Regions from separate parts of the Streptomyces sp. NPDC051636 genome, predicted to be linked through region 2. Evidence: riboswitches for the same ligand, from Rfam matches in the RefSeq annotation. Region 2 holds a riboswitch; each other region holds the start of a gene.
What was found. A riboswitch is a leader RNA that binds a small molecule or an ion and turns the genes downstream of it on or off. The one in region 2 is predicted to bind cyclic di-AMP.
Positions count from the first base shown of each region.

Region 1: linked by a shared signal. The riboswitch ahead of ACIBBH_RS13405 (M23 family metallopeptidase) and the one ahead of ACIBBH_RS05115 (NlpC/P60 family protein) in region 2 are both predicted to bind cyclic di-AMP.
Region 3: linked by a shared signal. The riboswitch ahead of ACIBBH_RS24990 (C40 family peptidase) and the one ahead of ACIBBH_RS05115 (NlpC/P60 family protein) in region 2 are both predicted to bind cyclic di-AMP.

Region 1 covers NZ_JBITDA010000005.1:354,941-364,969, forward strand. Annotated here, with positions in the region: gene ACIBBH_RS13390 (MarR family winged helix-turn-helix transcriptional regulator) at 1-447, opposite strand, end outside; gene ACIBBH_RS13395 (dihydrofolate reductase family protein) at 560-1,690, shown strand; tRNA gene ACIBBH_RS13400 (tRNA-Met) at 1,770-1,843, shown strand; cyclic di-AMP (ydaO/yuaA leader) riboswitch at 2,190-2,356, shown strand; gene ACIBBH_RS13405 (M23 family metallopeptidase) at 2,368-3,399, shown strand; gene ACIBBH_RS13410 (aldo/keto reductase) at 3,544-4,488, shown strand; gene ACIBBH_RS13415 (PrsW family intramembrane metalloprotease) at 4,495-5,850, opposite strand; gene trmB (tRNA (guanosine(46)-N7)-methyltransferase TrmB) at 5,861-6,694, opposite strand; gene lhgO (L-2-hydroxyglutarate oxidase) at 6,751-8,004, opposite strand; gene ACIBBH_RS13430 (MFS transporter) at 8,043-9,467, opposite strand.
Region 2 covers NZ_JBITDA010000002.1:314,513-324,541, forward strand. Annotated here, with positions in the region: gene ACIBBH_RS05100 (DUF1996 domain-containing protein) at 1-974, opposite strand, end outside; partial or broken gene ACIBBH_RS05105 (SpoIIE family protein phosphatase) at 1,780-2,113, shown strand; gene ACIBBH_RS05110 (SpoIIE family protein phosphatase) at 2,092-2,280, shown strand; cyclic di-AMP (ydaO/yuaA leader) riboswitch at 2,481-2,655, shown strand; gene ACIBBH_RS05115 (NlpC/P60 family protein) at 2,664-4,619, shown strand; partial or broken gene ACIBBH_RS05120 (NAD-dependent epimerase/dehydratase family protein) at 4,595-5,670, opposite strand; gene ACIBBH_RS05125 (FAD-dependent oxidoreductase) at 5,792-7,156, shown strand; gene ACIBBH_RS05130 (DUF1152 domain-containing protein) at 7,335-8,300, shown strand; gene ACIBBH_RS05135 (hypothetical protein) at 8,779-8,913, opposite strand; gene ACIBBH_RS05140 (hypothetical protein) at 9,362-10,029, shown strand, end outside.
Region 3 covers NZ_JBITDA010000015.1:60,693-70,721, reverse strand. Annotated here, with positions in the region: gene ACIBBH_RS25030 (class I SAM-dependent methyltransferase) at 1-117, opposite strand, end outside; gene bioD (dethiobiotin synthase) at 543-1,259, opposite strand; gene ACIBBH_RS25020 (adenosylmethionine--8-amino-7-oxononanoate transaminase) at 1,261-2,550, opposite strand; gene bioB (biotin synthase BioB) at 2,543-3,739, opposite strand; gene ACIBBH_RS25010 (8-amino-7-oxononanoate synthase) at 3,887-5,014, shown strand; gene ACIBBH_RS25005 (DUF397 domain-containing protein) at 5,067-5,291, opposite strand; gene ACIBBH_RS25000 (helix-turn-helix domain-containing protein) at 5,301-6,170, opposite strand; gene ACIBBH_RS24995 (ATP-binding protein) at 6,392-6,850, shown strand; gene ACIBBH_RS24990 (C40 family peptidase) at 7,086-7,559, opposite strand; cyclic di-AMP (ydaO/yuaA leader) riboswitch at 7,563-7,774, opposite strand; gene ACIBBH_RS24985 (hypothetical protein) at 8,079-8,387, opposite strand; gene ACIBBH_RS24980 (ATP-dependent Clp protease proteolytic subunit) at 8,395-9,033, opposite strand; gene ACIBBH_RS24975 (trypsin-like peptidase domain-containing protein) at 9,229-9,555, shown strand; gene ACIBBH_RS24970 (PDZ domain-containing protein) at 9,583-9,987, shown strand.

The DNA of each region.
Region 1 (10,029 bases), on a different contig from region 2:
CTGCAGCGCCCGCACGATCCCCCCGCAGATCGCCTCCAGCTGCTGCACCTGCTCGGCGGCGAGATGGTCGAACAGCGACGCCCGGACGGTCTCCACATGGCCCGGTGCCGCGCGCTCCAGCACGGCCATCCCCTCGTCGGTCAGGGCGGCGACACTGCCCCGCTTGTCCCACCGGCAGCTCTCGCGCCGCACCAGCCCGTCCTTCTCCAGCCGGGTCACCGCGTACGTCAGCCGGCTGCGGGTGATCTTCAGCGCCTCGGCGAGCTCGGTCATGCGCAGCCGGCGTTCCGGAGTCTCGGAGAGGGTGGCCAGGATGGAGTAGTAAAGGTGCGGCATGCCCGCGTCCTGCTGGAGCTGCCGGTCCAGTGCGTCCTCCAGGAGATGGGTCGCTGCCACGTACGCGCGCCAGGCGCGCTGCTCCTCGGGGGTGAGCCAGCGGGTCGTCATGCCGCCAGTGTAGGTTTGTTTCAAACTTGAACCAAGCCCTGTCTCCCCGTCCGCCCACGCGTCCGTCCGTCTGCCCGCCCGCCCCCGCCCGTCGCCCGAAGAGAGCGCGTCGATGCCCCGACCGTACGTACTGCTGTCCGCCGCCGTCTCCCTCGACGGCTACCTCGACGACACCGGCCCCGACCGGCTGCTGCTGTCCAGCCCGGCCGACTTCGACCGGGTCGACGAGGTACGGGCCTCCGTCGACGCGATCCTGGTCGGCGCCGGCACCATCCGTGCCGACAACCCGCGGCTGCTGGTCAACTCGCCCGAGCGGCGGGCGGCCCGGCTCGCCGCGGGGCAGGCCGAGTACCCCCTCAAGGTCACCGTCAGCGGTGCCGGAGACCTGGACCCGGACGCGAACTTCTGGCACACGGGCGGTGAGAAGGTCCTCTACACGACCGACAAGGGAGCGGAGCGGGCCCGCGCACTGGGCCTCGCCGCCGATGTCGTCCCGCTGGGCGCCGGCCTCGACTGGCCCGCGCTGCTCGAACACCTGCATGAGGTGCGCGGGGTGCGCCGCCTGATGGTAGAGGGCGGCGGGACCATCCACACCCAGCTGCTGCAGCAGGGCTTCGCCGACGAACTGCACCTCGTCCTCGCCCCCCTCCTCGTCGGCGACCCGAACGCGCCCCGCCTCTTCGGCCCCGGCGGCTACCAGGCCGGCCGCCTGCGGCTGCTGGAGACGCGCCGTATCGAGGACGTCGTCCTGATGCGCTACGAGCCGACCGCACCCGGCACCGGCATCTCCGTCTCCGCCGCCGACCGCCACTGGCTGCGGATCGCCTGCGAGCTGGCCGCGCTGTGCCCGCCCTCGGACACGGCGTTCAGCGTCGGGGCGGTGGTGGTGGCCGCCGACGGTACGGAGCTCGCGCGCGGCCACTCACGGGAAGGGGACGACCCCGTGGTCCACGCGGAGGAGGCGGCGCTGGCCAGGATCCCGGCCGCCGACGCCCGGCTGGCCACGGCCACGGTGTACAGCAGCCTCGAACCGTGCGCCCGGCGGGCCTCCCGGCCCGCGCCCTGTGCCCGGCTGATCCTGGATGCGGGGGTTCGGCGGGTGGTCACGGCGTGGCGGGAGCCGGACACGTTCGTCACCGGGGCCGACGGCAGCGGGCTGCTGGCGGCCGCAGGCGTGGACGTGGTCGTCCTGCCGGAGTACGAGGCGGCGGCGAAGGCGCCGAACCGGCACCTGCTGAGCTGAGCGGAACCCCGGGAAAAGCCCTGGTCGAAAACCCGTGTACGAGCTGTCCTGCGCATGGCGTACACTGGAGACACAACGACGCGGGGTGGAGCAGCTCGGTAGCTCGCTGGGCTCATAACCCAGAGGTCGCAGGTTCAAATCCTGTCCCCGCTACTGAAGACCCGGGGCCGGAATCCAGTACACGGATTCCGGCCCCGGGTGTTTCCTCGTCGCGCGACCCGGCGCAGCCCCTCCCCGGGCGCGGCTTCCCCGGTCCGGCACTCACGCACGGTCATCCGCCGAGCGCCCTCCGCATCACAGCTGAGTCACCATCAAAACGCCTGTGACTCCTGAAGTGTGCCGAGCGGGAGTCAACTCGCCCGGTTTTCGCCGGTCATGGCAGGTAAGTTCCCCCGGGAAAACGTTAATGATCAAGTGGAGCGACTTGGAAACTGACAGGTAGGTCTATTAACGTTCGATAACGCAGCGCGGTCGTCCCAGCCGTCACCCGAGGCGGCTCCGTGCGCACGCGCCGAATCCCGAAAGGGAACCGGGGAACCACCACCTTGGGGTGAATCACGCGAACGCCGTCGTGAACTCGCTGAGTCCACGACCGGTATACGCGCGTAGGAGACCTTCCCGCTCCGAACCCGTCAGCTAACCCGGTAGGCGAGACGGAAGGAAAGGAGCACGCCCGCGTGGCGTCCAACCGGCCTGCCCCCACTGCCCCGTTCGTGCCGAGCCAGCGCACCGAGACCTTCGGCTACGGCGAGTACCGCACCGACGAGGGCCTCTGGGAGGAGTGGAACCCCACCGAGGAGTCCCTTCCCCCGGTCCGCGGCCGGCACCGTGTCACCAAGCAGCGCGGCGGCGGACTCGCCCGCAGCTCCACCGTCCTGGGCGTCGGCGTCATCGCCGCCGTCGGCGCGGGCGGCATGGCCAGCGCCAACACCGGCAAGCCGCCGGTCTCCATCTCCCTGCCCGACCTGCCCTCCGTCGGCTCCCTGCTGGCCGACGACGCCGACGGTGCCGAGGCCGCCGCGGCCACCCTGACCAACGTCGGCGTGGCCTCCGCCGACCCCGACCAGAGCAGCACCGACGCCGGCGAGGTGCTGCGCAACCGGATCATGGCCCAGGCCGAGCAGCAGCAGAGCCAGGTCGACGGCAAGGCCACCGCCGCCGCCGTGGCCGCCGCCGAGAAGCAGACCGCCGACGCGGCCGCCAAGGCGGAGAAGGAGGCCGCGGCCAAGGCCGCCGCCGCCAAGGAGAAGGCGCAGGCCGCCGCCGAGAAGCAGGCCGAGGCCGACCGCCTCGCCAAGCTGGCCAAGCAGTACACGCTGCCCACGTCCTCGTACACGATCACCGGCACCTTCGGCCAGGCCGGCTCCATGTGGTCCTCCGGCTACCACACCGGCCTCGACTTCGCCGCCCCGACCGGCACGCTCATCAAAGCCATCCACAGCGGCACGATCACCGAGGCGGGCTGGGCCGGCGCCTACGGCTACCGCACGATCCTCACCCTCGACGACGGCACCGAGCTGTGGTTCTGCCACCAGTCCTCGATCAACGTCAAGGTCGGCCAGAAGGTCAGCACCGGTGAGGTCATCGGCCGCGTCGGCGCGACCGGCAACGTCACCGGCCCGCACCTCCACCTCGAGGTCCACCCCGACGGCCAGGCCACCGGCATCGACCCGATGACGTGGCTGCGCGGCAAGGGCCTCACCCCCTGACGCGTCCTTTCGTTCCCCGGCGGCCCTGACGGCGACCCCCCGACGTCAGGGCCGCCGGTTTCCTCCGCGTGCGGGTCCGGGACACGCGCTGATGCGGCACCCCAGGCGGAATGTCGGCCGCCGCCGCGGTTGTTGAATCAAGGCATGACTTCTCTACGCAAGCTCGGCTTCTCCGACCTCGAGGTCTTCCCGCTCTGCCTGGGCGGCAACGTCTTCGGCTGGACCGCCGACGAGGCGCAGTCCTTCGCCGTCCTGGACGCCTACGCGGCCGCCGGCGGCAACTTCGTCGACACCGCCGACGCCTACTCGGCGTGGGCCGACGGCAACGAGGGCGGCGAGTCCGAGACCGTCATCGGCAACTGGGTGAAGTCCCGCGGCAACCGCTCCGACCTCGTCATCGCCACCAAGGTCAGCCAGCACCCGAAGTACCAGGGCCTGACCGCCCGCAACATCAAGGCCGCGGCCGACGCCTCCCTGCGCCGCCTCGGCACCGACCACATCGACCTGTACTACACCCACTACGACAAGACCGAGGTCCCGGTGGAGGAGATCATCGGGGCCCTCGACGAACTGGTCCGGGCGGGCAAGGTCCGGTACATCGCCGCCTCCAACATCTCTCCCGAGCGCCTCCAGGAGTCCCTGGACCTCTCCGAGCGCAAGGGCCTCGCCCGGTACGTGGCGCTCCAGCCGCACTACAACCTGGTCTCGCGCGACACCTACGAGGGCCCCCTGCGCGACGTCACCGCCCGGGCCGGCCTCGCGGTCGTCCCGTACTTCTCCCTCGCCGCCGGTTTCCTCACGGGCAAGTACCGCCCCGGTACGACCGTCGACAGCGCGCGGGCGGGCGGTGCCGCCAAGCACCTCGGCACCGAGCGTGGCCGCCGGGTCCTCGCGGCCCTGGACGAGATCGCCGCCGCCCACGCCGTCCCCGTGGCCACCGTGGCCCTCGCCTGGCTCGCCGCCCAGCCGACGGTGGCGGCCCCCATCGCCTCGGCACGCACGGTGGACCAGCTGCCGGCGCTGCTGGGGGTGGCGGAGCTGGAGCTCACACAGGAGGAACTGGCGAGGCTGACGGAGGCGTCGGCGTAGCTCGCACTAGGTCCGGTACGGGTTGTACGCGTTGTACGCGAGGTACGCGGGATGAGGCTGTCCCACCGGATACCCGTACCCGTACGCGCCCTGCACCCCGTACACCGGCCAGGGCGTCGGTACCACAGGAGCCGTCGCCCTCGCCGCGTACTCCAGCGCGGGCCGCGCCACCTGCCGGCGGTTCCACAGCTCGGACAGCAACTCCCGCTCCCGTACGACGAAGTCGGCGCCCGCCCGGCCGCGCCGCCCCCGGTGCCGCAGGAATGCCAGCGACGTCGCGTACGCCTCGTACCGCTCCACCGCACGCGCCGCGGACTTGCCGAGGTGATGGCGGGCGTGGTCGCGGGCCAGCCGCCGTGCCCGCATGGAGCCCAGCGCGAACGGCTCCCCCGGCCCAAGCCACCCGGCGAGGACGTAGGCCGGCAGTTCCTCGCGCACGGTCCGCAGCTCGCGCTGCCGGGTCCAGATCACCAGCCAGGTCAGCAGCCCGAACGCCGGCAACATGAAGGCCCCGTACACGGCGAAGAAGCCGTACGGGCCGAAGGTCGAGGAGCCGTTCCAGAACGCGTGCATGCTCATCGCGAGCAGCAGCCCGCCCAGCGGCACCAGCCCGCGCCGCACGTGCTGCCGGTCCGCGGACAGGGCGGCGATACCGAAGCCGATGCCGGTCAGGACGGTGAACAGGGGGTGCGCGAACGGGGACATGATGACGCGCACGAAGAAGGTCGCGGCGGTGACGGAGGCGATGCCGCGGTCGCCGGTGACCTGGTCGGTGCCGAAGGCGGTACCGAGATAGAGGATGTTCTCGGTGAAGGCGAAGCCGGTGGCGGTGACCCCGGCTATCACCACGCCGTCCACGATCCCGGTGAAGTCCCGTCTGCGGAAGAGGAAGACGAGCAGGACGGCCGCTGCCTTGGCGGACTCCTCCACGATGGGCGCTATCACGGTCGCGCCGAGCGTGTCGGCGCTGGAGGGGTCGGCGGTCGACGTGGCTATCCACTTGGTGGCGAAGCTGTTGGCGACGATGGCTATCAGCGCGGCCGCGCAGGCGCCCCAGGCGAAGGCGAAGACGATGTTCCGCCAGGGCCCGGGCTCGACCCGGTCCAGCCACCGGAAGGCGGCTATGAGCAGCGGCACGGGCAGCACGGCCAGCCCCAGCCCGACCAGGAACCCGTCCGTGCCGGTCTGCTGCCGCACGAGCGCCAGGATGACCAGCCCGGAGAGGGCGAGCAGGGTGATGAGCGCCCCGTACCGCACCCACCTGCGCTGCCACCAGTGCGGGTGCCGGAGCGCCCCGCCGGCGGCGCCGGGCGGGCCTGCGGAGCCGGTGGGGTGCGTCGGATACGGGGGAAAGGTGGCCACGGCATTGACCCTAACGTCGCTGCTGCTCCCGATGCTGTACGCGGCGGAAGAGCAGATCATTCACCACATGTCCCTTGTCCAGGCCCTGGCCCTCGAAACGGGTCAGCGGCCGGAAGGGGGGACGGGGCGCGAAACCGCCGTCGGGCCGGGTGTTCTCGAAGTCCGGGTGCGCGGTCAGCACGTCGAGCATCTGCTCGGCGTACGGTTCCCAGTCGGTCGCGCAGTGCAGGATCGCACCCGGCTTCAGCCGGGTCGCGGCCAGGCTCAGGAACTCCGGCTGGATCAGCCGCCGCTTGTGGTGCCGCTTCTTCGGCCACGGGTCCGGGAAGTAGACCCGCAGCCCGTCGAGCGAGTCCGGCGTCAGCATCTCGCGCAGCAGGATGATCGCGTCGCCGTTCCCGACCCGGACGTTGGACAATCCGCTCTGGTCGGCGAGATTGAGCAGGTTTCCCTGCCCCGGGGTGTGCACGTCCACCGCGAGGATGTTGGTCTCGGGGTCCTCGGCGGCCATCCGCGCGGTGGCCTCCCCCATCCCGAAACCGATCTCGAGCACCACGGGATTGTCGTTGCCGAACAGCTCACCGAGATCGATGACCCGCTGCCCGTCGATGTCCAGCCCCCACTTGGGCCACAACCGCTGCAACGCGTCCGCCTGCCCCGCCGTCACCCGGCTCCGCCGCGGCTGGAAACTCCGGATCCGCCGCTCGAAGTGCGATCCGGCGGGATCGGCCTTGGGCCCGTCGGGAAACCGCGGCTGCCCCTTCGCCCGGCTGTGCCGGATGGACGCACCGGGGTCCGGGTGCGGGGTGCCGGGGGTTTCGGGGGTGTTCAACGAGTCAGACACAGTGAGGTCGATTTTACGCGGGGGTGCCCCCGCCTCCGACCGAGCCGGGACGCGGATCACATCGACGTCCTCAGCACGGTCAGCGCCCTGCGCGCCACCTCCCGTCCGATCGGCAGCGAAGCCGTGGCCGCGGGCGACGGCGCGTTCAGCACGTGCACCGCCCGTGCCCCCTCCTTGATCAGGAAGTCGTCCACCAGCGTCCCGTCCCGCAGCACCGCCTGCGCCCGCACCCCGGCAGGCGCCCGCACCAGGTCCCCCTCCTCCACCACCGGCAGCAGCCTCCGCACGGCATCGGTGAACGCCCCCTTCGACACCGACCGCCGAAACTCCCCGAGCCCGTACCGCCAGTGCCGCCGGGCGATCGCCCACGCCCCCGGCCAGGCCAGCGTCCCGGCCACCTCCCGCGGCCGTACGACCCCCCACCCGTACCCCTCCCGGGCCAGCGCCGGCACCGCGTTCGGCCCGATGTGCACGCTCCCGTCGATCCCGCGCGTGAGGTGCACGCCGAGGAACGGGAACGCCGGATCCGGCACCGGATACACCAGCCCCCGCACCAGCCCGGGCCGCGCCAGCTCGTAGTACTCCCCCCGGAACGGCACGATCCGCACCCCGGGCTCGTCCCCGGCCAGCCGGGCCACCTCGTCGCAGTACAGCCCGGCGCAGTTCACCAGCACCCGCCCCCGCACGACGTCCCCGCCCGCCGTCCGCACCGCGACCCCGAGCTCCGCCCGCCGGTCCACCCGGACCACCCGGGCCCCGTACCGGATCTCCGCCCCGGACGCCTCGGCCAGCTGCCGCGCGACCGCGCCGAAGTCGCACACGCCCGTGGTCCCGACGTGTATCGCCGCGAGCCCCCGCACCTGCGGCTCGTACTCCGTGATCTGCGCCGGCCCCAGCTCCCGGACCGGTATCCCGTTCTCCCGCCCGCGCTGCACGAGCGCGTGCAGCCGGGGCAGCTCGTCCCGGTCGGTGGCGACGATCAGCTTCCCGGTGACGGCGTGCGCGACGCCGTACTCCGCGCAGAACTTCACCATCTCGGCGGCGCCCCGTACCGCGTACCGCGCCTTGAGCGAGCCCGGCCGGTAGTAGATCCCGCTGTGGATGACCCCGCTGTTGCGCCCCGTCTGGTGCCGGGCCGGTCCCGGCTCCTTCTCCAGCACCGTCACCCGTGTCCCCGGCGCCGCCCGTGTGATCGCGTACGCCGTCGACAGGCCGACGATCCCGCCGCCTACCACCAGCACGTCACAGTCGTACGCGATCTCCCGCACCTGCCGCGCCACCTGCACCACCTCCCGGTTCCGATAGTGCACTGTGCCACTGACAATGCCCTCAAACCCGGGAGCCCCGCTCAGGCCGGAGCCATCAGCAGGGGCCGGGCCCGCTCCCGCAGCTCCACCACCCGCGGCTCGTCGCCGTACGGCTCCAGCCGGTGCAGGAGGTCCTTCACGTACTCGGTCGTACGCGCCGAGGAGATCCGTCCGGCGACCTCCACCGCCCGCACCCCCTGCTCGCAGGCCGCGTCCAGATTGCCCGACTCCAGCTCGGCGACCGCCGAGACGACGAGCCTGAGCCCGTGCGAGCGCACGAACTCCTCCGTCGGCTTCGACAGCGCCTGCTCGGTGAAGCGGCGGACCTGGCGCGGTGCCTTCAGGTCGCGGTAGCACTCGGCGGCGTCGGCGGCGAATCGGTCGTAGCCGTAGAAACCGAGCCACGACGGATCGTTGTCGCCGTCCCGGGACCGCTCCAGCCAGCCCTCGGCCGCCTTCAGAGCCGCCCCGGCCGCCTGGGCGTCACCCGCGCGCGCGTGAGCGCGTGCCTCGACCAGGCGGAAGAAGCTCATGGTGCGGGCGGTGGCCAGGCCCCGGTTGCGCTCCAGGGCGGCCTGCGCGAGGTCGACGCCCTCGTCGCCGAAGCCCCGGTACGTCGCCTGCAGCGACATGGAGGCCAGCACATAGCCGCCGAGGGGCACATCCGCGGCCGCGCGCGCGAGGCGCAGCGCCTGGATGTAGTAGCGCTGTGCGGCCTCCTGCTGGCCGGTGTCGAAGGCCATCCAGCCCGCGAGCCGGGTCAGTTCGGCGGAGGCCCCGAACAGGGCGCGGCCGACCTCGTCCGAGTACGAGCCGAGCAGCAGCGGTGCCGCCTCGACCCTGAGACACTCGGGCACCATGGACGAACGCCAGTCGCCGCCTCCGTATTTGGAGTCCCAGCGCCTGGCGTCCTCGGCTGCCTCCCGCAGCTTCTGCACGTCACTGTGGCCGACTTTGATCGGTGCGCCGGGACCCTCGGAGGGGTTCGCGTCCCGCGCGACCGAGCTGTCGGCGGGGGTTATCAGCCACCGTGAGGCAGGCGTTGCGTACGCGCTCACTGCGAACGAGCCGGCCAGTGACTGCCAGATGCCGCCGGAGCCGGCCCGGCGCCCGGCGAGGTCGAGACGGTACAGCTCCGTCGCCGACCGCACTGCCTGTCCTACGTCCCTGGGGAAGGCGAGGCCCACTTCGGGTGCGGGATCCGCGTCCGCCAGGCCGATCTCGTGGAGCGGCACCGGGCGGCCGAGTTTCTGCCCGATCGCGGCGGCGATGAGGTGCGGCGCGGCGCCCTGCGGCACCATGCCCTTCGACACCCAGCGCGCCACCGACGTCTTGTCGTAGCGAAGAGTCAACCCGCGTTGTGCGCCAAGGTCGTTGACGCGTCGCGCGAGTCCTGCGTTGCTGATTCCCGCGAGGGCGAGAACGGCGCCGAGTTTTTCGTTCGGCCCGCGTTGCTCCCTGGACATGCGCCACCCCTCGACACAGACGGCTGCCGCGCTGGCATAACCACGCGGCATTCGTAAACCCAGCGTAGTTCGCCGCATCCCAAGCGTTAAGGGGCATTGTTCCGGTTGGCGGGATTGTGGTCCGTGCGGAAGTGGCGGCCGTGTACGCACCGTGCACGGCCTGTCGCGGCGTGCCCCCGCCGTGTGGCCGTGCGCCCGCCCGTGCGCTCTTCTCCGGCCACCGGGGGAGCGGTTCCATGGCTCATGCGTGGGTCGGCCCGCTGTACTGGATCCAGTGGGCTGGGGGACACCGCCGCCTTCATCCCCGCGGGTGGCGGACCGGTCCGGGAGGCGACGCCCGCCTCCCGGACCGTGCGCCGCTCCGTGCACTGCGCAGAGCCTGTACGGAGCGTGCTCAAGCCTGACCGCGCCGCGCCGAATTGGCCGAAAATCGACCCCGTCTCCGGAGGGCGATCACCGCTCCTACCACGGTAGTTGAGGGCGCGAAGGGCGTTTTCGGGGAGTGTTTCAGGGGCGCATTCGTGTCGCAGCCGCCTTGCGCCGTAAAGGGGTTGGCATCTGA
Region 2 (10,029 bases):
GCGTCACCGGTGATGATGCGCAGCAGGCGGGGCATGGCGGTGACCTTGCCGCGCGGGCTGCCCTCGAAGGTCAGCGTGACGTCCTTGGGCGTGACGATCTGGCCGGCGTTGCCCTCGGTGCCGCCGCCGGGGGCGTCGGCGTCCCGTTCCCTGGTGCCGTTCTGCAGGCGCAGCACCGGCCAGTAGTACGAGGACTTGTCGCCCTGGTCCACGCAGCTCGTGTCGCCGTTCGCCAGGTCCTCGTCGCTGGCGAAGGCGTTGTTGGCCTGGTTGCCGACGTAGTCGTGGAAGTGGTGGGCGCCGTTGGTGACGCCGGGCGCGACGATCACGTTGTCGGAGTTGAACAGGCCGCCCGCGTTGACCCCGCAGCTGGAGGTGAAGCTGCCGCGCGAGGCGTCGGCCTGCTGCGGCGGGGTCCGGACGTTGGGCTGGACGCGGGTGATGTCCGCGTAGTCGTCGGCCACGGGACCGTTGCCGCCCTGGCCGGCGTTGCCGTTGCCGCCCTGGTCCTGGTCGCCGTCGGCCTGGCCGCCGTCACCTCCCTCTTCACCCTGGTCTGCGGGCGGGCGCAGGGTGCACCCGGCCAGGTCCTCCATTCCCTGCGGGCGGTCGCCGACGCGGTCGATGGCGGCGGCGATGCGCTCGATGACCGCGGCCCGCTTCTCCTTCAGCGGGTCCATGATCGTGCCGTCGGCCGACCCGGGGTCCTGCCGCACGGCCTGCGCCGACGCCTGGAGTTGCTGGTAGGCGGCGGCTACCTGCTGGTCCAGCAGGGCGAGTTCGCGGTCGACGTCCTCCCTCGCCGCGTCCGGCACGGAGGTCAGGCGGCTGCCGACGTCCGGGCAGTCGACGGTGGCCGACCCCGAACCCCAGCCGCTCCCGTCCTGGCCCGCCTGCCGCACCTGGGCGTCCGTGCCGCCCTCGGTCGCCGAGGCGTAGACGTTCGCCGCGACCAGTCCACCTCCGCCCAGCATCAACGCGACCGCGGCGAAGGTCGCGCGTCGTGCGCCTGTCGGGCGTCTGCGCTTGTTGCGTCCCAAGGGAGTACTCCCGCACCTCATGGCCGGCCCGGCATGGCAAGCCCCCGTCCCATACGGAGTCGAAGGCCGGTGTGTTCAAGCACCCCGGAGATTCATCGTGAACTCACAGACACGCGGCCGGCGCCGCGGCGGTTCGGCCTGGCCGGAGCGTGGAAGAGCACACCGCTCGCCCGCAGTACCGGTACGGACCACAGGCGGACCCCTGCCGCCGCGCGCCCGTGCGCTCCGGCGCGCACGCCCCGCACGGATCAGTGGCTCCCGACTGCGATGAGCAGCGTCCTCGGCAGATCCCCCGCCCGCTCGGGCGCAGATTTCGGGGGAGACCGGGCCCGTATCGGCGGTCGGGTGAGGCGGCAGGCCATGGCGGACGCTGAGATCGACTACGCGGCGGTGTTCCAGACACTGCCGGGGATGGTCGCCGGGCCCGCGGCAGCGGGCACAGCGACCGGGCCCAGGTGCTGGAGGCCGAGCTGTACCGGCGCGCCCGGGAGCTGACAGGAGCTGAACGAGCGGCTGCGCCGGTCCCACGCCCGGGACCGGGAGGTGGCGCTCGCCCTCCAGGAGGCGATGCTCCCCGCCCGCCTGCAGGTGGGGCGCCACCGGGCCGCCGTGCGGTACCAGCCCGGTGAGCGCGCTGAACGTGTGCGGGGACTGGTACGACCTGGTCGACCGGGTCGGCGGCGACCGCATCGGCCTCTCGGTCGGTGACGTGGTCGGGCACTGCCTGCAGGCCGCGTGCGTGATGGGGCAGTTGCGCAGCGCTCAGCGCCGTCTGCCGCGTCGCCGACGGCCTCGCGCATGCGCTGAACGCCCTGGGGGAGTACGCCCACGTGGTCGACGGCGCGGAATCGGCGACCGCGGTGGCGACGTTCATCGACTTCGACCACCGCACCCCGGCCTACAGCAGCGCCGGCCACCCGCCGCCCGTACTGGTGCATGCCGACGGCCTCGTGGAGTTCCTCGACCGGGCCACCGATCCCCCGCTGGACGCCCGGCCCGACCCCGGCCACGTCCCGAGGCACGCCTCACGTTCACCGACGGGGCCACCCTCGTGCTGTACACCGACGGCCTGATCGAGCGGCGGCACGAGGACATCGACGTCGGGCCGGCCCGTCTCGCCGACGTTCTCGGCCGGCACCGGGCCGCGGATCCGGAGGACCTCGCCGACGCCGTCCTGCGGGAGTTGCTTCCGCGGGAGGCCGCGACCGACGACACGGCGCTGGTCATCATGCGGTGGTGAGATGCGGCGGCGAGGCGGGCGTTCGAAGTGCTGGTCCTGCGGGCGGTTTGGGGGCCTCCTCACCGGATGATCACGGGCGCCAAGATGAATATCACAATTACGTATCGGGCATTCCGCGCTTCAACCTTCACACCGGCCACACAAGTTGGCTAGGTTGGCGACCAGGCCGCACGGCTCCCCCCGGCGAACCCCGCCGGGCCGCGTGGCCTCCGTCGAGTCCGGTGCCCTTGCGGGGCACAGCCGGAGCCGGGGACCCAACCGACTTGGGGTGAATCGGCCCAACTGCCCGAGGGGGCAAGGGTCGTAGGGCATGCCTTCCACCATCGACCGCCCGAACCCGACAGCTAACCCGGTAGGCGGAGCACGGAAGGAGTACGTCCCCCATGGCGCGCGAAAGCCGCGACGAGGTTCGGCAGCGAATCGACACCCTCTACGACCAGGCCGAGAACGCCACCGGGAACTACAACGCCACCCGTGCGCTGTCAGGGGGCACGCGCGGCCGTGGGGTGCGTCTTCGCCGGTCGGACCGGGGCGCCGATCCCTCTCTGGACAGTGTCGCCCGGCAGTGGATGGACGGGGCACGCGCCAAGCTGGGTCCGTCAGTGCCCGCCGTACTCCCCGCCGACCGGACACCGCGGCGCCCGGCCGAGCGCCGCCCCAAGGTCCCGGAGGAGCTCTTGGGTCGCGGCCTGACCGCCGGTGCGCTGGAAGCGCCGGCCGGGCGCCCCCTGCCGGAGCTGACCGCCGGGACTTCCGGGCAGACGGGCGGGCGTGCCGTGCCGGAACTGACCGGCCGCGCCCTGCCCGAACTGACCGGCCGCCCAGTGGCGGAGCTGACCGCCGGGCCCGTCGCCGCGCTGCCCTCCGCGCCGGAGCCGCGGCGGGAGACGCCCCTGGCCCTGCCCGCGGCCGCGCCGCGGCGGTCCTCGCCCGCGGTGTCGAAGGGGCAGAACCAGCGGAAGCTCGCCGCTGCCCGTGAACTGCTGTCCCGCCAGACCATGCGGCAGGCCCCGCCCGCCGCCCTCGCCGCGATCGAGCCCCCGCGCCCGGCCCAGGACACATGGCGTGGCGACGCCGACCAGACCCTCCAGCCGGCGGAACAGGAGTGGCTGCGCCAGCAGTGGGCCGGCCTCAGCGCGGGCATGTCAGCGGCGGGAACCGCGGTCGCCGCGGGGGATGGCACGGGGGCGATGGCCGGGGCGGGCACGATCCCCAGCCCGGGCCCGAGTACGGGGACGGACGCGCTCACCGACACCGGCGCACTTTCCGCGCCCGGCGCGGCAGCTGGGGCGGGCGCCATGACCGGGGTGGTCGCGAGCCCCAGCGCGGATGCGATGACCGCGACCGGCGCGATCGCCGGAATGGGCACAATCCCCAGCCCGGGCAGGCCCATCGGCATGGACACACTCACCGGCACCGGCACACTCGCCGCCACCGGCGTGATGGCCGGGGCAGGCGCCATGACCGGGACGGGCACCACGACCACTACCGGCGCGATCGCCGGAATGGGCACAATCCCCAACGCGGGCACACCCATCGGCACGGACACACTCACCGGCACCGGCACACTCGCCGCCACCGGCGTGATGGCCGGGGCAGGCGCCATGACCGGGGCAGGCGCAATGCCCGGCGTCGGTATGGCGACCGGCGCGGGCATGCCCCCCGGTGCCGGGGCAGCCGTCGGTGTGGACCCGTTCCCGGGCGCGGCGGCTCCCTCGGGGGCGACCCCCGTGACCGGCACCGGAACCTTCGCCGCTGCCGCCCTCCTCGGCGACACCGGGTCCTTCGTCGGCGCCGGCCCCCTGAGCGACACCGGATCCTTCACCGGTACCGGCGCCTTGACCGACACCGGATCCCTCGCCCAGGCCGGCGCCCTCACCGGCACCCCGTCCTACGCCAGAGCCGGTATCGCCGGCTCCCCCGCCCCGGCCGACACCGGTTCCTTCGCCGTCCCCTCCCCCGCCACGGAGCCGGCGTACGGCGGAAAGGGCATGAAGGCGGTGGCCTTCGCCCGGGCGCAGATGGGCAAGCCGTGTGTCTGGGGGGCGACCGGGCCGGACTCCTACGACTGCTCCAGCCTGACCCAGGCCGCGTGGAAGGCCGCCGGGGTCACGCTGCCGCGTGCCGCGCGGGAGCAGGCGGGCGCGGGCACGCCGGTCGCGCTGAGCGAGGCCCAGGCCGGGGATCTGGTGTTCTTCTTCGACGACGACAACCACGTCGGTCTCTACGTCGGCAGCGGCATGATGGTCCACGCACCGGGCCAGGGCGCGTACATACGCGAGGAGTCGGTCTACGGCGCCGGAGAGACGGCCATTCACCGGGTGATACGGCCCGCGTGAGACCTCCGCCGGGCACGCCGGCTCTCGTAGTGGTCCAGCAGGGTCTCCTCGACCGGGCGGTAGGGGAGGCCCAGTTCGCGCACGCTCCGGCTGTTGTCCACGCGGAAGCGGATGCCGAGGTGCTTGCGGACGTAGTCCTGGGTGAGCCCGAAGGCGGGGCCCAGGACACGTATCGGCCAGTGCGGGAGCGCGGTGCGCGGGAGGCGGAGGTCACGCGGGTGGCGGGTGCGGATGATCCGGGACATCTCGTGGAAGGAGGTCATCGTCTCGGCCGCGACGATGTAGCGGCCCTTGGCCGTCGGGTTCTCCGCCGCCGCGATGTGCGCGTCGGCGAACGTCCCGGACGTCCGCCGTCGTGAAGCCGAAGTCCGGGGCGCCGTAGCAGAAGTAGCCCTTGAACAGCTCGTCGAGCAGGAACAGGCTGCCGGACTCGGACGCCGGGTGAGTGAGGGGCCCAGGGTCAGGCCTGGGTTGACGGACACCATGCGCCAGCGGTCCTGGGCCGGTCCGGCCTCCCGAGCGATGCGTTCCGCGACGGTCTTCGCGTAGTGGTAGGGGTTGTTCTCCACGGTGCTGGTGGTGTTGAAGTACTTCTCCGACAGCACCTGGCCCTCCATGGCGAGCACGTCGGCTTATCGCCGAAGATCGCGCCCACCGTGGAGGTGAAGACCAGGGTGTGTACGGACGGCGTGCGCTCCACCGCCGCCAGCACGTTGCGGGTGCCGAGCACGGCAGGGTCGACCACGTCCCGGCGGCCGTCCTTGATCTTCTCCGGCATGAGGAACGGCGAGGCCACGTGGAAGACGACCGAGCAGCCGCGCGCCGCCTCGTCGAAGGAGCCCTCCCGCAGCAAGTCGGCCTCGAACAGGGTCAGTTGCCCCGGGAAGGCCTCCTGCATCTCCCGCAGGGGCCGCACCTTCGCCAGGTACGCGATCCGGCGCACGGTGGTGTGCACCCGGTAGCCGCGCTCCAGCAGCCGCCGCACCAGATGGCTGCCGACGAACCCGCTGCCGCCGGTCGCCAGGACGGCCGTCGCCCCGTGCTCCCCCATCCGCCACCCACCCATAAGTTCGGCTTATGAGCTCATAGAACGGACCCGCGTACTAAGTTAGGACTGCCTTAGTTTAGGCTCCCGATCGAGTCGCCTGTCATCGCTCGAAGGGAATCAGATCATGCCGCGCCCGCTGCGGGTAGCCATCGTCGGAGCCGGCCCGGCCGGGATCTACGCCGCCGACGCCCTGCTCAAGTCCGAGGTGGCGGCCGAGCCCGGCGTGTCCATCGACCTCTTCGAGCGGATGCCCGCCCCGTTCGGCCTGATCCGCTACGGCGTGGCCCCCGACCACCCGCGCATCAAGGGCATCATCACGGCCCTGCACCAGGTGCTCGACAAGCCGCAGATCCGCCTGTTCGGCAACGTCGGCTACCCGACGGACATCAGCCTCGACGACCTGCGCGCCTTCTACGATGCCGTGATCTTCTCGACCGGCGCCACGGCCGACCGCGACCTGCCGATACCCGGCATCGACCTCGACGGCTCCTACGGCGCCGCCGACTTCGTGTCCTGGTACGACGGCCACCCGGACGTGCCGCGCACCTGGCCGCTGGAGGCCGAGAAGGTCGCCGTGCTCGGCGTCGGCAACGTCGCGCTGGACGTGGCCCGGATCCTGGCCAAGACGGCGGACGAGCTGCTGCCGACCGAGATCCCGCCGAACGTGTACGAGGGCCTGAAGGCCAACAAGGCGCTGGAGATCCACGTCTTCGGCCGCCGCGGCCCCGCCCAGGCGAAGTTCAGCCCGATGGAGCTGCGGGAGCTCGACCACTCCCCCAACATCGAGGTCGTCGTCGACCCCGAGGACATCGACTACGACGAGGGCTCGATCGAGACCCGGCGCGGCAACAAGCAGGCCGACATGGTCGCCAAGACGCTGGAGAACTGGGCGATCCGGGACGCCGGCGACCGCCCGCACAAGCTGTTCCTGCACTTCTTCGAGTCGCCGGCCGAGATCCTCGGCGAGGACGGCAAGGTCGTCGGCCTGCGCACCGAGCGCACCGCCCTCGACGGCACCGGCAACGTCAAGGGCACCGGCGAGTTCAAGGACTGGGACGTCACCGCGGTCTACCGCGCCGTCGGCTACCTGTCGGAGAAGCTGCCCAAGCTGCCCTGGGACATCGAGTCGGGCACGGTCCCGGACGAGGGCGGCCGGGTCATCGAGGAGTCCGGCGCGCACCTGCAGTCCACGTACGTCACCGGCTGGATCCGGCGCGGCCCGGTGGGCCTGATCGGCCACACCAAGGGTGACGCCAACGAGACGGTGGCCAACCTCCTGGACGACTACGCGAGCGGCCGTCTGCACACGCCCGCCGCCCCCGCGCCGGAGGCCGTGGACGCGTTCCTCGCCGAGCGGAACGTCCGCTTCACCACCTGGGAGGGCTGGTACCGCCTGGACGCCGCCGAGAAGGCGCTGGGCGAGCCGCAGGGCCGGGAGCGCGTGAAGATCGTCGAGCGCGAGGACATGCTGCGGGAGAGCGGGGCGTGAGTCCCGGGGAACGTCTCCCCGCGCGGTGAGTTCGTCGAGGGGGCCGGTGCCGAGACACCGGCCCCTTCCCGCGGTCGGTCCCCCGCCGCCGGGCGGAACCCCGCCGGTCTCGCCGTGCTCGCCGGTCTCGTCGCGATACCCCAACGGGCCGCGGCAGGTGGTCTGTTAGCGTCCTGCGGTGTTCTCCCTCCGTGAACCCGCCTTCTTCACCCGCCTGCGCGACGCGCGGCGGGTGCTCGTCGCCGGTGCGGGCGGCGGCTTCGACGTCTACGCCGGTCTGCCCCTGGCGCTCGCGCTGCGCGCGGCCGGGGCGGAGGTACATCTGGCCAGTCTGTCCTTCTCCGACCTGTACGGCCTCGGCCTGGACGCCTGGGTCGAGCCGGACGTGGCCGCCGTACGGCCGGACACCACGCTGCGCGGTGACTACTTCCCCGAGCGCACGCTCGCCGAGTGGCTCGAGGGACAGGGCCTGCCCTCGACCGTGTACGCCTTCCCCCGTACGGGCGTCGAGCCGCTGCGGGCCGCCTACCGCGGTCTCCTCGCCCACCTGGGCGGGGTGGACGCGGTCGTGCTGGTGGACGGCGGCACCGACATCCTGATGCGCGGCGACGAGCACGGGCTGGGCACCCCGGAGGAGGACATGGCCAGCCTGGCCGCCGTCAACGGGCTGGAGGAGGTGCCGCGCCGGCTGGTGGCCTGCCTCGGCTTCGGCGTGGACGCCTATCACGGCGTCAACCACTCGCTGGTCCTGGAGAACCTGGCCGCACTGGAGCGCGACGGCGCGTATCTCGGGGCGTTCTCGCTGCCGCGGGAGAGCCGCGAGGGGGCCCTCTACCTCGACGCGGTGGAGCACGCCCGGCGGCGCACCGCGAGCCATCCCAGCATCGTCAACGGATCCGTCGCCGCCGCCGTGCGCGGTGACTTCGGGGACGTGCGGTTCACCGAACGGACCAGGAACAGCGAGCTGTTCGTCAACCCCCTGATGTCGCTGTACTTCTGCGTGGACGTGCCCGGTCTGGCCCGCCGCAACCTCTACCTCGACCGGCTGGAGGGCACGGCGCTGATGCGGCAGATCAGCTCGGTCATCGAGCGGTTCCGCGACGAACTGCCCCGGCAGCGTCCGCCCCGGGCCTTCCCGCACTGACTCCGGCTGTCCGGCGGTGACGTCGCCGTTGACGGTGGCGAGCGTCATGCGGTGGCCGTCGGCCGCGGGCGCGGCGCGGTGGGGATCGTGACCGACGGGCGGCCGTGGGCGGTGGTGGCCGTGACCCGGCAGGCGGGGGCGTCGTGCGGCACCGTGACCCGGACCGGGCCGTTGGCGGTGGCCGCCGTGACCCGGCCGGCGCGGTGGCGCAGTCGAGGTCCACATCGCCGTTGACCGATCCGGCCCGCAGCCGCGTCGCGCTGAGCGCCTCCGCCCGCACCGAGCCGTCGCGGGTCACGAGCCGTACGGCGGCCCCGTCCCGTCCGGAACGGGTCACCGTCACACAGCCGTTGACGGTCGTCAGGTCCAGCGCGCCGGACACCCCCCCGCGTCGATGCCGGCGTTGCGGGCCGAGACGGTGACGGCCGTACCCGCCTGGACGGCCACCTCGGGCACGCGGGGGCACCGTCCCGCCCGGTCACCGTGTGCCGGACAGGACAGGTCGCAGGACCCAGGTGTCGCCGTGGTGGGACCAGTGGCCGTCGACGCGCCGGTCGACACCGACCCGGTCGGCTTCGGCGGGGCGCAACCGCAGCCCGTTGTCGGTGGTCACGACCAGCTGATCGGCCGCGGGCCCGCTCGTCGGGGCCCCGAGCGCACGCCCGTCGCCGTGACCCCCACCGCACGCCGCGGCGGCGAGGGCGACCGCGCGGAGAACGGCGGGGCGCCGCAGGCCCGCCGTTGTCGTAGCGTCCCTGTCAGACGGTTTCCCCGCCGGCCGAGGTCCATGGCGGTGGGGGACACGACGACGGCCCGGGCGGGCTGCCGCTGAGCGGACGGGGTCCGCCCCTGAGCGGATGGCGGGCGGGCCCCGTCCGCGCCCCATTGTCGTGCTCGGGACAGATGAGCGGCATGGGTGAACGGCCACAAGCCGCGGTGCGCCGCGCACACCCCGTACGCGCACCGCGCGCCCCGGGCGCGACGCGCCCCCGCCTGACGTGTCGCGATCACCGACAGCGATACTGGGGGGACGCACGCCGTCCCCCTCCGCAGATTGGCTCATGTCGAACTCCGCCACCGACCGCGCCACGACCCCTCGCACCGTGTGGCTGGCGCGCGGCCGCCACAACGGTGCCCCCACCGCCGAGGACGTCCTCCGCCGCAACCTGCGCCGGCTGAAGGTGGACGAGGTCCTCGACGACTTCGCCGAACCGCCGGACCCCGAGGACACGCCCGGGCGGGTCTTCGAGGCACGCTGGCGGGTCGCCGGCGGGGTGACGGTGCGTGCCCGCCTGACGCTTCTGCCTCCGCAGGGCCGGGAGGACGGCAGGAAGTGGCGTCTCGTCGCGGAGGCGGAGCGCCCGTGGGACGACGCGTGGCCGTCGCCCGCCACGATGTTCTGGCCGGACGACGAGGAGACCGCCTGGGACCACCATGACGCGGTGCCGGAGCTGCGCCTGAGGCACGTCAACCCGCTGCCCGCCGACGACAAGGTCATGCGGCGCGTTCTGCGGGACGCGGCGCGCGAGTCCTGGTGCGTCAACGTCGTCGTGCACGAGGCGATGACACCGGACGCCCTCGGGAAGCTGCCGCTGGCGCGGCTGCTGCCGCCGGGGCTGCGGCACCGGGTCGTGGAGCACCGGGCCGCCCCGCACCAGCTGCGCGCCGTCAACTACGCCCTGAAGGACCTCGGCGTCGAGGTGCCGCGCGGCGGAGCAGTGGTCCTCCC
Region 3 (10,029 bases), on a different contig from region 2:
GGCCATCCCGAGCCTGGTCTCGGCGCGCGCGCTGACCCGGGCGTAGCAGCGGGCGAAGAGCGGGTGGTGGACGGGGTCCCGCGCCACCTTGCCTGAGCCGGTGGACCGTAGCCGCATGGCGACCTCCCGGAGTGGACGGGCCTACGGGGATGGTGCCCCGTACGGGCCCGTCCCACCCTGCATCTGCGTGCGGGACGTGTACAGCCATCCGCACAGGAAGGCGACGGAGGTGCCGTGGTTCACGCCGGCGACCGACACGAAGTCGTCACGAGGTCGAGCTTCGAGGCGCCGGTCTTCGCCGGCCCCGTCCCGACTCGGTGGCCAGGTGCCGGGCGGTCGCGGCGTTCGACGGGGACCAGCCGTACGCGCGGCGGTCACCGGCCACGAGGAGGCCTGCCGGGAGCACGCCCGCGCCCTCGCGCGCCCCCGGGCCCGGTGATCGCCCGCACGGCCGCCGCCGACGTGACCAACCGCGAGACCGCCGGCCGCCTCGCTCTCAGCGACTGGTGCGGCTGCCGGCAGACGCGGACGGCTTGAGGGCCTCAGGGTGTGTTGCGGACCCGGAAGGCCTCCGCGTCCCACGTCCCGGCCAGGCGCGGCGCCAGCCAACCCGGAGCCGCGGTACGGAAGTCCGCGGGCGGCAGCGCACCGGCCCCGGCGGGCAGCGCGCCGAGCAGCGGGGCGCCGGCCACCTCCGGCAGGTCCGCGAGGTTGCAACGGCAGGCCAGATCGGGGGCGTCGGGCCAGGAGCCGATCACCACGCCCAGCAACTCGGTCTCCCGGGCGCGCAGTTCCCGCGCCGTCAGCTCGGTCGTGTTCAGCGTGCCCAGCCCGGCCGAGGCGACCAGCAGCACGGGCGCGTTCAGCAGCCCGGCCGCGTCCGCCAGCGTCCCGCCCGCCGCGTCGAACCGCACGAGCAGCCCGCCCGCCCCCTCCACCAGCACCAGTTCGTGCTCGGTGGCCAGCTTGGCGGCGGCCTCGGCCACCTCGTGCGGATGCACCGGCGCCATGCCCGCCCGCCGCGCCGCCGTCCCCGGTGCCAACGGCTCGGGATAGCGGGCCAGTTCGCCGGCCGTCACGGCCCCCGCGAGCCGCACGACCTCGTCGGCGTCCCCGCGCTCGTCGGGCCCCACGCCCGTCTGCGCGGCCTTCAGTACGGCCACCGACCGCCCGGACGCCAACGCGGCGGCGGCGACGGCGGCGGTCGTGACCGTCTTGCCGACCTCCGTACCCGTTCCCGTGATCACCAGTACCGGCATCTCATCCCTCCCGCGCCGCCGCGCACACCGCGCGCGCGATCCGTGCCACGTCCGCGTCCGAGGTGACGTACGGCGGCATCGTGTAGATCAGGTCGCGGAACGGGCGCACCCAGACGCCCTCGCGCACGGCGGCCCCGGTGGCCGCCGCCATGTCCACTTCGTGGTCGAGCTGGACGACCCCGATGGCGCCCAGGACCCGTACGTCCCGCACGCCCGGCAGCTCGGCGGCCGGAGCGAGCCCGTCCCGCAGGCCCGCCTCGATCCGCTTGACCTCCGTACGCCAGTCCTGACCGAGCAGCAGCTCGATGGAGGCGCAGGCGACGGCCGCCGCGAGCGGATTGCCCATGAACGTCGGCCCGTGGGCCAGGACCGGCACCTCGCCCCGAGAGATGCCGTCGGCCACGCGCGCGGTGCACAGCGTCGCGGCCATCGTCAGGTAACCGCCGGTCATGGCCTTGCCGACGCACATCACGTCCGGCGTGACGGCCGCGTGGTCCGCCGCGAACAGCGCACCAGTACGCCCGAATCCGGTCGCGATCTCGTCGAACACCAGCAGCACGTCGTGCGCGTCGCACGCCTCGCGCAGAGTGCGCAGATAGGCGGGGGAGTGGAACCGCATCCCGCCCGCGCCCTGCACCACCGGCTCCACGATCACGGCGGCCAGTTCACCGGCGTGCCGTTCGATCAGGTCGTGCAGGTGGTCGGCGTACGCGTCCTCGTACTCCACGGGCGGCGCGTCGGCGAACAGCTGGCGCGGGAGCACCCCGCTCCACAGTCCGTGCATCCCGCCCACGGGATCGCACACGGACATCGGCTGCCAGGTGTCGCCGTGGTAGCCGCCCCGCCAGGTCAGCAGGCGGCTCTTCTCCGGGCGGCCGAGCGAACGCCAGTACTGCAGGCACATCTTGACCGCGACCTCGACCGACACCGACCCGGAGTCGGTCAGGAAGACGTGCTCGAGCCCCTCGGGCGACATGTCGACAAGGAGCTTCGCGAGGCGTACGGCGGGCTCATGGGTGAGCCCGCCGAACATCACGTGGCTCATCCGCCCGATCTGCTCTCGCGCGGCCTCGTTCAGGACCGGGTGGTTGTAGCCGTGGATCGCCGACCACCACGACGACATGCCGTCCACCAGCTCGCCCGAGCCGTCGGCGAGCCGGAGCCGGACCCCGCTCGCCGACTCCACGACGAGCGGTTCGGCACGCCCGGGCATCGGGCCGTACGGATGCCACACGTGCCGCCTGTCCAGCTCCAGCAGCTCCGGCACGCTCAGGCCGGGCCGGTCAGGCATTGGGCGCGAGGTCCGTGCCGGCACCCCGGCGGCGTACGGCGACGAGGTCGGTACGTGCCTCGCCCGTCTGGGGGACCGAAGCGGTACCGCAGATTCCGCCGCCCTCGTGGGAGCCGCAACCGGCGTCCGCCGCGTGCGAGCCGCAGCCCGCCTCCGCGTGTGACCCGCAGCCGCCCCCGGCCGATGCCCGGTGCTCCGGCAGCGTCACCTGGCCGGCCCCCTCGACCTCGAACCCGGCGTCCGCGATCATCTCCAGGTCGGCCTTGCCCGCCTGGCCCTCACTGGTGAGGTAGTCGCCGAGGAAGATCGAGTTGGCCAGGTGCAGGGCCAGCGGCTGCATGCTGCGCAGATGCACCTCGCGACCGCCCGCGATGCGCACCTCGACGTCCGGGCAGACGAACCGGACCATGGCCAGGATGCGCAGGCAGCGCTGCGGGGTGAGGTGCCATTCCTTGGCGAGCGGGGTGCCCTCGAACGGGATCAGGAAGTTCACCGGAACGGAGTCCGGGTCCAGCGCGCGCAGCGAGAAGACCACGTCGACCAGGTCCTCGTCCGACTCGCCCATGCCCGCGATCAGCCCGGAGCAGGCGGACAGACCGGCGGCGTGCGCCTTCTGCACCGTGTCCACCCGGTCGGCGTACGTGTGCGTGGTCGTGATGTCCGCGTACGTCCCCTCCGAGGTGTTGAGGTTGTGGTTGTACGCGTCCGCACCCGCCTCGCGCAGCCGCTCGGCCTGGCCGTCGGAGAGCAGGCCGAGGCAGGCGCACACCTCGACGCCCTCGTTCTGCTCCTTGATCGCCTTGATGGTGTCCGACACCCGGTCCACGTCCCGGTCCGTCGGGCCGCGCCCGCTGGCCACCAGACAGACCCGCTTGGCACCTCCGGCCAGGCCCGCGGCCGCCGCCTCGGAGGCCTCGTCGGGCTTGAGCCAGGTGTACTTCAGGATGTCGGCCTTGGAGCCGAGCCGCTGTGAGCAGTAGGAGCAGTCCTCCGGGCACAAGCCGGACTTGAGGTTGACCAGATAGTTGAGTTTCACGCGCCGGCCGAACCAGTGCCGGCGCACCTTGCCGGCCGCGGCCACCACATCGAGTACGTCGTCGTCGGAGGTGGCCAGTACGGCGAGTGCTTCCTCGCGGGTCGGCAGCTCGCGCCGAAGCCCCTTGTCCACCAGCGTGTTCAGCAGGTTCATGAGGTCCGATCCTGTCCTACGTGACCGCCCGGGGCCAAGGAGAGTTTGCACAACGGAGACGGTTCACCGTGTGGGTATTGCCACACCCTGGGCGACTGGCCGTCCGGCTAGTGTCTGTCCACTGCCTACAAAATCCCCGGAGGAGTCATGGCGTTCGGCTGGATCGACGACCAGGCGGAGCAGCGCCGCCGCGCCGGACTGGTGCGGAGCCTGCGGCCCCGGGTCGCCGACTCACCGCTCCTCGACCTCGCGAGCAACGACTACCTGGGCCTGGCCCGCCATCCCGAGGTCACCGAGGGGGCCGCGGCGGCGGCGCGGACCTGGGGCGGCGGCTCCACCGGGTCCCGGCTGGTCACCGGCACGACCGAGCTGCACACCGAGCTGGAGCGCGAGCTGGCCGACTTCTGCGGCTTCGAGGCGGCCCTGGTGTTCTCCTCCGGGTACGCCGCCAACCTCGCCGCCGTCACCACGCTGGCGCCGCACGGCTCACTGATCGTCTCCGACGCGGGCAACCACGCCTCCCTCATCGACGGCTGCCGGCTGGCCCGGGGCGCCACGCAGGTCGTGGGGCACGCCGACCCGGACGCGGTGCGCAAGGCGCTGGGCACGCGTGAGGGGCCCGCGGTGGTCGTCTCCGACACGGTGTTCTCGGTCGACGGGGACGCGGCACCGCTGGCGGCGCTCGCCGAGGCGTGCCGGGAGCACGGCGCGGGGCTGCTCGTGGACGACGCCCACGGCCTGGGCGTCCTGGGCGAGGGCGGCCGGGGCGCTCCGTACGCGGCGGGGCTCGCGGGCGCCGACGACGTGGTGGTGACGGTCACCCTGTCCAAGTCGCTGGGCAGCCAGGGCGGCGCCGTGCTCGGCCCGGCCCGGGTGATCGACCACCTGGTCAATGCCGCACGAACGTTCATTTTCGACACGGGCCTCGCCCCCGCCGCGGCGGGCGCGGCCCTGGCGGCCCTCCGACTGCTGCGCCGGGAGCCGGAACGGGCGGCGCGGGCACGTTCGGTGGCCGCCGAACTGCACGCACGCCTGACCGCCGCGGGTCTGGAGGCGGTGCGTCCGGACGCCGCGGTGGTCTCCGTGCGTGCCCCGTCCCCGGAGCAGGCCGTGCGCTGGGCGGCCGACTGCCGGGCGGCAGGCCTGGCCGTGGGCTGCTTCCGTCCTCCTTCCGTGCCCGACGGCATCTCACGGCTCAGGCTGACCGCGCGAGCGGACCTCTCCGGGGCCGAGATCGAACGCGCTGTACGAGTGATCGGCGCTACGCGACCATGAGTCGGCGTGACACGGTCGTGCACCGCCTGGGCGGAAACGGGTCAGTGCGAGGTCACCGGAGCGCGGCGACGAACCCCGCCCAGCTCCCGGGGGAGAAGAGCAGCGCGGGTCCGGCCGGGTCCTTGGAGTCGCGCACGGCGAGCAGCCCGGTCCAGGGACCGGAGTGCGGCCGGGCCGTCTCCACGCAGTTGTTCGCTCCGGTGCTGTAGCTGCTGCGCAGCCACCGCACACCGTGCAGATCGGTACTGGAAGGTACGTTCCGAGGCAGTGCAGACATGGTGCCTCCTTACGAGCCGTCACCTATCCCGGCGATGTAATCCAACGAGTCCTCGGGTGAAAGGGCGTGGATCTGAAGGGTGTTGAAGGCCTCTGAGTAAGCCTGGAGGTCTTCTTTCCGTTCCAAGTAGAGGCTACTCGTCAAGTGGTCCAGAACAACCACATCCAGATCAGAAGTGCTCGGAAATGAGAAGATAACGAAAGGGCCGGTGATACCGATGTGCGCCCCGGCGGCAAACGGCAGCACCTGGAGCCTGACTTGAGGCAGATGCGCCGCCTCCACGAGCCTGTGGAGCTGCCGCGCCATCACGTCCGGCCCGCCGACCTCCCGCCGCAGCACCGCCTCGTCCAGGACGGCGCTGAGCTCCAGCGGCGGATCCGACTGCAGCACGTCCTGCCTGGCCAGCCGCACCTCCACCAGCGTGTCCAGCCGCTCCTCGGTGTCGTCGACGCCCCCGCCCACGGCCGCCCGGGTGACCGCACGGGCGTACTCAGGCGTCTGCAGCAGCCCCGGAACCACCGATGTCTCCAGGGTGCGCATCCCGCTCGCCTGCGACTCCAGGCTGATGAAGTCCCGGTAGGTGGGGGGCAGCACCCCGCGGTAGGCGTGCCACCAGTGGTGCCGGCCGCCGCCGTCGTGCGATCCCGCCAACACCAGGAGCAACTCGCGCAGTTGGCGGTCGGTCACGCCGTAGGCATCCAGGAGTAACCGCACATCGGCCGGTTTCACTCCGCTGGCGCCCGTCTCGATCCGGCTCACCTTCGACTGGTGCCAGCCCACCAGACGGGCCGCCTCACCACTGGTGAGGCCCGCACCGGTGCGCAGCGCGCGCAGTTCGGCGCCCAGTTTCCGGCGGCGCACCGCGGGACCGTTCTGCATGGGCCACTCCTTACTCGCCATTACTCCTTATGTGCCGCCCGCACAGGGTGTGCCGTCGCAGAGTTCACCGCTTCGAGCGACAGATATATGCACTTCTTGGTGGATCCCACCCGTGACCGGCGCGCTGATGGCAGTCTGGCGATGAAGCACCAGTCCGGGACCGTACTCGAACCATCCGCTCCTGTCGGACTGCGGTCCCGTGGGAAAGGGACGACGTCGCCATGGCAGACCATTTGGAAGCATCCGTCACTCTGCCGAGCGATCCCGCCTCGGTCTACGCCGCCCGCACGTACGTGGTGGGCACCCTGGCGGAGTGGGGCCTTCCGGCGGACACGGACGTGGCCGACACCATCCGGCTCATCGTCTCCGAACTCGCCACCAACGCCGTACAGCACACTTTGGGGCAGTCACCCACCTTCACGGTGGACCTCGCGCTCGACCGTGACGAACATCTGCGCATCGGCGTCACCGACAGCCACCCCCGCTTCCCGAAGAGACTCCCGGCCGCCGTGCAGCAGGACAACGGCCGCGGCATGGTCATCATCCGCTGGCTGACGGCCGAGTGCGGCGGCAGGCTCAGGGTGCGCCCCACGCGCGAGGGGGGCAAGACGGTCCTCATCGAGCTTCCGTGGACACTTCCGGCCCGCCCGGTGACGCCGGCCGGCCAGCAGGAGCCGTAGGGGTTGTCCGGCAGGGTCTCCGCGCCGTGCCGGGCCGGGTGGTACGGGCCGCCACGCTGATCGGCGGCGGAGCGGCCGGCGGCGGCCGGGAGGGCGCACGGCTCAGGGGGCCGGCGCTGACGGCTCCGAGGGCGGCCCGCTCCTGAGGCCGTCGCCGTCTGACCTCGGGTCAGCCCGGGTCGCCAGCAGAGGGGGTGACGGCACGCCAGGCACCGCCCACCCCCTCTGCCGCGGGTCAGCTGACCCGGCCGTACCAGACGCTCTTCGTCCAGATCTTCTGCAGCCTCACCACGTCCCCGGTCCTCGGGGCGTGCCAGATCTTTCCCTTCCCGGCGTAGATGCCGACGTGGTAGACGCTCGAGCCCGAATGGAAGAAGACCAGGTCACCGGCCTTGCGGCTCTTGGCGGAGATGTGATGCGTCTTGTTGTACTGCTGGGCGGCCGTCCGCGGCAGCTTCTTGCCCGCCTTCTTGAACGAGTACAAGGTGAGACCGGAGCAGTCGAACCTGCGGGGGCCGGTGGCGCCCCACTGGTACGGCGCGCCCTTCTTGGACGCCGCGACCTGCAGTGCCTTCGTCGCCGGAGCCGCGGCCGCGGCGTCGGAGGCGACACCGGGTACGACTATCGAGCCGCCGACGGCGGCGATGGCGAAGGCCGAGGCAGTACCGGCCCGGGCCATGAGCGACGGGACACGATTGAGCGCAGTCATGCGCAACCCTTCGTCAGCCGCCTGTGAAGGATGACCTGTCGGATTCGGGCTGGCGAAGTTGCCCGGCCGCGTTGCCGCGGCTTCACCCCAAGGGCCGTTCGGAGGCGAACGAACGTCCGCTCCGGCGACCCGTCTTGCTTGGGTCCTCCACTCCTGCCGATCCACTCCTGTCGACCGGTCATCCAGGCGGCGGCAGGACTCGGCGTCCGCCCGGACCGCCCCACCGCTGTGGCGGGGGCTTGTCGTCAGACAGGGATCTTCGCCCACAGCTGTCCGAAAATCCCAACGGAACCGGGGATTTGTGGTGTTACTCACCACTCACCCGTTCGGGTGGACAGGCCTGCGTTCGAGTCGCTGCCGGGACGGCCGCGCACCCCCGGACCAGGGCGAAAGCACTTCCCGAGGCCCGTCGGCCGGGCGATGTGCGCAAGCTCGGGAGCCCTGAAAAAGGAGGCGCGGCTACTCCGGACGTGGGTACGTCCTTTGGGTCGTTTCGACTCAGTCCCGAAGGTGCAAGCGTCAACCGGCGCCGTCCGGTGGCACGGTGACGCGCGCGGTCCGGCGCTCGCCGTCCAGTACCCGAAGCGCCCGCGCCAGGGTGGGCGCATGCAACTCCGTCTCGCCCCGCTGGTGCATCAACGCCAGCGCGTCGCGCAGCTCTGTCGCCTTGCGCACCAGCGCCTGGGCGGCCCGCAGTCCGCTGTAGGTGTGGCCGTGCTGCGCCGGATTGATCCGGCCCAGCAGGTCTACCGCCTCCAGATAACGGTCGATCAACTCACCCTCGGCCCGGGTCAGCGCGGGCAGCGGCGGCAGCTCCGGTGGCAGCATCGGCGGCTCACCTCGTGCCCGGGGCCGTGGCGCGCGGGGCCTTGCGGCTGGGGATGATCCCGTCCACCAGTCCGTACTCCAGCGCGCCCCGTGCATCCAGCACCAGGTCCCGCTCGAGGTCCGCGTGGATCTGCTCCGGGCTGCGGCCCGTGTGGCGAACGAGCATTCCTTCCATCAGGGTGCGCACCCGGGCCAACTCCTCCGCCCGGATGATGAGATCGCTCGGCTGCCCCTGTGCGGGCTCGGCCAGCGACGGCTGCTGGAGCACCACCCGTGCGCCCGGCAGCGCGAACCGCTTGCCCGGCGTGCCGGCGGCCAGCAACACCGCGGCGGACGAACCCGCCTGGCCCAGGCAGACCGTCTCCACGTCGCAGCTGACGTACCGCACGGTGTCGTAGATCGCCGTCATGGCGCTGAACGAGCCGCCGGGGGAGTTCACGTACAGCGAGATGTCCCGGTCGGGTGCGTGGTGCTCGAGGTGCATGAACTGCGCCATGACGTCGTTGGCCGCGGTGTCGTCGATCGGCGAGCCGAGGAAGACGATCCGCTCCTGCAACAGCTTCGAGTACGGGTCGAGCGTGCGGTGCCCGGTGCTGGTGCGTTCGCTGAACTCGGGCAGGACATAGCGGGCGGACGGTCGGGTCATGACGTACCCCTCCTCATGGCAGAGCCGTCTCCGGTGGGCTCTCTCGCCAAAAATGTACAGGACGTACAGACTGAACTGGACGGGTCTCGGGTGCTCGGCTCCGGATGTCCTCAACTTCCCAGCAGTACATGGGCGATTTGCGAAGATAGGCTGGAGTAGACAGCGATCATTTCCGGGGCGAGCCCGGAGGTGGGGGTGGGCCGCCCGCCGTCGGAAGGCCCCGTACCCGTCGCCGTCCGCGTGCTCGGCGACGATCCCTGCGCGGACGTCGCCGTACTGGCGATCGGCTACCCGGAGTCCTTCGAGAACCCGGCCACGCAGAAGCCCGTCCACACCTCAGGCACCGTTCAGTCGCCGAACGTGCCCGCGGACCCCTCGCCGTCGCTTCCCCACTGCCCGGCGACCATCCAGCACTCCGCCACCGTCAACGCCGGAAACTCGGGCGGCCCGCTCCTCGACTCGGACGCCAAGGTGGTGGGCCTGAACACGCTGACGAACCCCGAGGCGCGGGGGCAGTACTGAGCGATCAGCAGCGATCGCGTGCGTCCGATGCTGGACGGGCTGGCCGCGGGGGACAAGAAGGACGATCCCGGGTGGATGATCGGCTCCGTGGACGACCCGGGCCTCAGTGACGATTTCCAGGATTCCCGGGATCAGCGGGATGTCGCCGAGGCGCAGCAGCGCCTGGCGGACGCGGAGAAGTCCGGACTGTTCGTGGAGGCCGGGGCCACCGGCTCCCCGGCGGACAAGGCCCAGCTCGAGTACGGTGACGTGATCACCACCGTCAAGGACACCCCCGTCTCCACGGTGGCCGACCTGTGCGACGTGCTGCAGTCCGCGGCGCCCGGCGAAAAGCTGCCGCTCCAGGGCATGTACACCGTGAACGCCGGCGAGTACGAGACCACGGACTTCGGGGACGAGTGGACCACGGACCTGGTGCTGCCGAACAAGTAGCGCGCTCGCCGAGAGGGTCCCGGACGCCGCCCCGTAAGCTGA